One region of the Serratia sp. NCCP-200 genome, then DNA from elsewhere that is predicted to be linked to it. Evidence: riboswitches for the same ligand, from Rfam matches in the RefSeq annotation. Region 1 holds a riboswitch; the other holds the start of a gene.
What was found. Region 1 has a riboswitch for thiamine pyrophosphate ahead of thiM (hydroxyethylthiazole kinase). Riboswitches for the same ligand answer to the same signal wherever they lie in the genome.

Region 2: it holds a riboswitch for thiamine pyrophosphate, as region 1 does, so the genes downstream of both, thiC (phosphomethylpyrimidine synthase ThiC) here and thiM (hydroxyethylthiazole kinase) in region 1, are expected to answer to the same signal.

Annotation. Positions count from the first base shown of each region.
Region 1 covers NZ_BAAKUJ010000001.1:214,909-218,015, reverse strand. The annotation lists gene thiD (bifunctional hydroxymethylpyrimidine kinase/phosphomethylpyrimidine kinase) at 265-1,065, opposite strand; gene thiM (hydroxyethylthiazole kinase) at 1,062-1,856, opposite strand; TPP riboswitch at 1,893-1,984, opposite strand; gene rluF (23S rRNA pseudouridine(2604) synthase RluF) at 2,097-2,900, shown strand.
Region 2 covers NZ_BAAKUJ010000013.1:7,650-10,756, forward strand. The annotation lists gene nudC (NAD(+) diphosphatase) at 1-255, opposite strand, end outside; gene AC6HVW_RS24800 (Rsd/AlgQ family anti-sigma factor) at 357-869, shown strand; TPP riboswitch at 974-1,096, shown strand; gene thiC (phosphomethylpyrimidine synthase ThiC) at 1,214-3,107, shown strand, end outside.

The DNA.
Region 1 (3,107 bases):
ATCAAAAGCGTAGCTCCAAGTAGCTCAGACCACAATTAAACGGGAAAGTTGGCTCAGCGTTTTTCGTCAGACAACCTGCCAATACCTTTTTTTGGTTGCCCCAACCCTGATTAGCCGCTTTCCTTCTTGGAAGCGGCGGTAAAATTTCTTCCGACATTTCTTCCGACATTTCTTCCGACATTGTGGCAACGTTTCTCAGCTTGTCACCCAATACCTTTGGTTAATGTCGCCACCAGTTTCGCCAGCATAAACTCAATCTCTGGCTCACCACCATGCATGGAAATGGTGTACCGGCCCAATACCCTGCCCCACCTCCAGGCTATCGGCCTGCTGTAAAGCCTGTTGCAGGTAGTTTTTTGCCGCAGCTACGGTATCGGCCCAATTTGGGTGGCGCGGGCGCAGAGCAGCCAGTGCCGCAGATAAGGTGCAACCGGTGCCGTGCGTGTGCCTGGTCGCTATGCGCGGCGCACTAAAGCGCTGCTCAAAGCCGGGGGTAAATAGCCAATCTGGGCTTTCCTCTTCACTTAGGTGGCCCCCCTTCATTAACACCGCCTGACAGCCCATCGCTAACAACGCCTGTCCCTGCTCGCGCATTTGCGATTCGTTTTGTGCCGGAGCGCAGGCCAGCAAAGCCGCCGCCTCTGGCAAGTTCGGCGTGATAATGGAAACCAACGGCATTAGCTCACGGCGGATGGACTCCACCGCTTCCGGTGCCAACAGCGGGTCACCACTTTTAGCCAGCATCACCGTATCCAGCACTACATAAGGCAGCTTGTAATGGCGTAGGCGCTCGGCCACCGCCTGCACGATGTCGGCATTAGCCAACATGCCGATTTTAGCGCTGTCGATACGCACATCGCTGAGTACCGAATCCAGTTGGGCGGCCACAAATGCCGGTTCGATATGATATACCGACTGCACGCCACGGGTGTTCTGCGCCACCAGCGCGGTGATCACGCTGGTGCCATAGGCCCCCAATGCGGAGAAAGCTTTCAGATCGGCCTGAATACCGGCTCCACCGCTAGGATCGGTGCCAGCGATGGTGAGAGCGTTAATCCGTTTCATAGCAGATCCTCCATGCGCAGTTGGTAGAGGGCATCCAGGAAGGCGGCAGTAAAGCTGCCAGGGCCAGAACACCGCGCCGTGGCCCTTTCACCACATAGCGCCATCACCCGGCAAGCGGTGGCAACGTTATCCAGCCGATCGCCCGGCAAACTGCAAAATGCTGTCACAACGGCCGAAAGCGCGCAGCCCGTCCCCACCACGCGCGTCATTAATACATCGCCACCGGTGACGGCCCAGTCTCGCTCACCATCGGTGATGTAGTCTGTCTCACCGGTGACGGCCACAATGGCCCCGCAATTACGCGCCAATACGCGTGCTGCGGGTAACGCCACCAGCGAGTCATCCTGGCTATCCATACCACGGGCGCTGGTCTGCAGGCCGCTCAAGGCAATGATTTCCGACGCGTTGCCACGGATCGCCGCAGGCCGCAGGGTGAGCAAGCGGCGGGCGAAGATTGCTCGGTATTCCAATCCCCCAACGGCAACCGGATCCAGTAACCAGGGCTTTTCAGCACGATTGGCAGCCTCGATGGCGGCTAACATCGACTCTGCCCGCGATGCGTGCAGGGTGCCGATATTGATCAACAGCGCATCAGCCACGCGGCTGAACTGCGCGGCCTCTTCCGGTTCCACCACCATGGCTGGCGAAGCGCCTAACGCCAGCAGCACGTTGGCCGTCAGCTCTTGCACCACTTCGTTGGTCAGGCAGTGGATCAATGGAGGTTGGCGTTTAAATTGGTTAAAGCAGGCCGCGGCACGGATGCCGGGTAACACATCAGGTCGAGTAAACATAATGCTCCCAACCGGCGTTCAAGAGGGCGGGTACCGGTTGAGATACCGCGACATCCCTACGCTGGCATAATCCAGATCAGGTAATACGGGTAATTTCTCAGCCCCTAGGGGCACCCCGAGTCGACGTTTGCCATTATTGAGGCTGTGGCCAGTGAGGTCAATCACGCGATAGCGTCAAAAAATAAAAAGGAGACGCCGTCTCCCCCAGATAATGTATAGTTCGCGTTTAACGGGGAAACCATGCTCACTCACTCATCTATCCGCCTTAACAAATACATTAGCGACAGCGGCATGTGTTCTCGTCGCTCTGCCGACCGCCACATCAAGCAAGGCAACGTTTCCATCAACGACAAGTTAGCCTCCTTGGGTGCTCAGGTATTGGTCGGGGATGTGGTGACAGTTAACGGCCAGCCGATCGAACCGCGTGATGCGGACGATCTAGTGCTTATCGCACTGAATAAGCCTGTTGGCATCATCACCAGCATGGGGAAGCACGTGCGGGATAACATTGGTGATTTCGTTAATCACACCAGACGCGTCTTTCCCATCGGGCGCCTGGATAAAGACTCCCAAGGGCTGATTTTCCTGACCAATGACGGCGAACTGGTCAATAAGATCCTCCGTGCTGGCAACAATCACCAAAAAGAGTATCTGGTGACCGTCAACAAACCGGTGACCGATGAGTTTATTCAGGGCATGAGTGCGGGCGTCCCCATCCTGGGCACGGTGACTCAAAAATGCTTAGTAGAGAAAGAAGCCCCGCAGGTGTTTCGCATCACCCTGGTGCAAGGGCTTAACCGCCAAATCCGCCGCATGTGCAAATATTTTGGTTATAAAGTCATCAAGCTTGAGCGCGAACGTATTATGAACATCGCTCTGCAAGGGTTGCCGATGGGCGAATGGCGGGATTTTACCGCTGATGAACGGATCGAGTTATACGAGCTGATTGAACACTCCTCGTCTGAGGATATTTCCGCCCCCGCTTCAATAACGCCAGATTTAAGCGACAGTAGCGTTACTCCAACTCCGGCAATCACTGATTAACCTGATTGCGTTATTCCAGAAATGGGGCGTACCGATAGCGATCCGTCCTCACTGAAGGGTCTGCATTTTTCTTGAAAATCCGCACCTTCCTACCTTTACCTCTCATTCCGTTCGAAATTGCAATCAACCTCTCAAAACAGCCGATAATTATCAGTTGATCTTGTTTTCATTCGGCTCTATCTTCTCGCATCCGGGTACATGTTGCGG
Region 2 (3,107 bases), on a different contig from region 1:
GCCGCGCCCGGCCAGTTGGAACAGGCCGCGATCGAGACTGAGCAGTTGCCGCACCGATCCCATCTCTTTCGGCATCGGCTGGCGCACCAGCCAGACCGGTGCCCCCTCCCATTCGCCAATTTGCCGAGCCGGTCGGCCTTGTAAGGAAAATAATGCGGCAGAACCAAACGGCAATTCACCGTTTGGTAACCAAATTTTGCTTTCATGGCTGACGATCCACCAGCCATTTTCGTTACCCGTTAATGCAAGTTCCATATGTTGTTGCACAACCTCTGCTTCACTGGCAATCTAGGAATGCTCTTTGTTACATTTTATTAACTTACCACTTTTTCTTTCTCTTACACACGGAGTCAACCATGCTCAACCGATTGGAAAGCCTGACTCAGCGCGTTGGTGGCAGTAACGAATTAGTCGATCAATGGTTGCAGGCACGCAAGCAGCTACTGGTTGCCTACTGCAGTTTAGTCGGCATTAAACCCAACAAAGAAAAGCATACGCCGCTCAATGAAAAAGCGCTGGAGAACTTTTGCCATAATCTGGTGGATTATCTCTCTGCCGGGCATTTTCACATTTATGACAAAATTATCAAACAAGTGGAAGGATCCGCCAGCCCCAAAATGGCGCTAGCCACCAAGTTCTACCCCAAATTACAGGCCAATACCGAAGCCGTGATGGCGTTCCACGACCGCTACACAGAAGTCGATATCGATGACGTGTGTGAAGAACTCAATCAGGCGCTGTCAGATATCGGCGAAGCCCTGGCATCACGTTTCGCCTTGGAAGATCAATTGATCCAACTGGCGACAGAAACCTGGCAGCAGGGCCAGCCTGGCACCAATAATACTGAATCTATGTCTCATCCAGCCTAATTATCCCCCCATAGATTTCAAGCCGTAGCTAGGCAGCCAACAACGCTACGGCTTGAAAGATGACGGGGGATGGCTTGTAGTTTTTGTTTACCCTCTTATACTGAGGGCTCTTGTCGGAGTGCCTAGCGCTGATTTTTCATTAAATTGGCCAGGCTGAGACCGTTAATTCGGGATCCGCGGAACCTGATCGGGTTAATACCCGCGAAGGGAACAAGAGTAATCTATCGCCATAGGCAAGATGCTCCCGCCAGGGGCTGTGCCTGCCTTACCGGCTACCATCATTACTCCCTCCGAGCTCCAGACAAGCAATTTTCCACACATCACTACACTGATAGGAATTTGCTATGTCTACCGTGAACCAACCTCGTGCCCGTAAACAGCAGCGTGACCAAGCGCAAGATTTTATCGACTCTCTGCAAGGCGTTACCTTCCCTAACTCACAGCGGATCTATCTCGCAGGGTCGCGCAGCGATATTCAGGTACCCATGCGTGAGATCCAGCTCAGCCCGACGCTGATTGGCGGCAACAAAGACCAGCCCCAATATGAACAGAACGAAGCCATTCCGGTGTATGACACCGCAGGGCCGTATGGCGATCCGCAAGCGTTGATCGACGTACATCGTGGCTTGGCCAAGGTGCGAGCGGACTGGATCGCCGAACGTGCCGATACCGAAGCGTTAAGCGGCGTCAGTTCCGGCTTCACGCAACAACGGCTGGCGGATGTTGGGTTAGACCATCTGCGCTTTGAGCACCTGCCGCTGCCCCGCAAAGCCCTGCCGGGTAAATGCGTTACGCAGTTGCATTACGCTCGCGCCGGTATTGTCACCCCAGAGATGGAATTTATCGCCATTCGCGAAAATATGGGCCGTGAGCGCATTCGTGGTGAAGTGCTGCGCCACCAGCATCCCGGCCAAAGCTGGGGCGCCAATCTACCGGAAAATATCACGCCGGAATTTGTGCGCCAGGAAGTGGCCGCTGGCCGCGCCATCATCCCCGCCAACATCAACCACCCGGAATCCGAGCCGATGATTATTGGTCGTAATTTCCTGGTGAAGGTGAATGCCAATATCGGCAACTCGGCGGTCACCTCTTCGATCGAAGAGGAGGTCGAGAAGCTGGTGTGGTCAACCCGCTGGGGCGCTGACACCGTGATGGATCTCTCCACGGGCCGTTATATCCACGAAACCCGTGAATGGATCCTGCGCAACAGCCCGGTGCCGATTGGTACGGTACCGATCTATCAGGCGCTGGAGAAGGTGAACGGCGTAGCGGAAAACCTGACCTGGGAAATGTTCCGCGATACCCTGCTGGAACAAGCTGAGCAAGGCGTCGATTACTTCACCATTCACGCCGGGGTGTTGCTGCGCTATGTGCCAATGACCGCCAAACGCCTGACCGGCATTGTCTCCCGTGGCGGCTCGATCATGGCGAAGTGGTGCCTGTCGCACCATCAGGAAAACTTCCTCTATCAGCACTTCCGCGAGATCTGCGAAATTTGCGCCGCTTACGATGTCTCGCTGTCACTCGGCGACGGCCTGCGCCCGGGCTCGATCCAGGATGCCAATGACGAAGCGCAATTTGCCGAGCTGCATACGCTGGGCGAATTGACCAAGATTGCCTGGGAATATGATGTGCAAGTGATGATCGAAGGCCCAGGCCACGTGCCGATGCAGATGATCCGCCGCAACATGACCGAGGAGCTGGAACATTGCCATGAAGCACCGTTCTACACGCTGGGGCCATTGACTACCGATATCGCACCGGGTTACGACCATTTCACCTCCGGGATCGGCGCGGCAATGATCGGCTGGTTCGGCTGTGCGATGCTTTGCTACGTGACGCCGAAGGAACACCTGGGGCTGCCTAACAAAGAAGACGTGAAACAGGGGCTGATCACTTACAAGATCGCCGCTCACGCCGCCGACTTGGCAAAAGGCCATCCGGGCGCACAGATCCGCGATAACGCCATGTCCAAGGCGCGCTTTGAGTTCCGTTGGGAAGATCAGTTTAACCTGGCGCTGGATCCACAAACCGCCCGCGCCTATCACGACGAAACGCTGCCGCAAGAATCCGGCAAGATCGCCCACTTCTGCTCCATGTGTGGGCCGAAGTTCTGCTCCATGAAAATCTCCCAGGAAGTGCGTGACTATGCCGCCGCACAAGAGGCAGCCAAACCGATCGAAGTGCAACTAACCGGGATGGAGAAAATGTCGGCTGAATTCCGCTCACGCGGCAGCG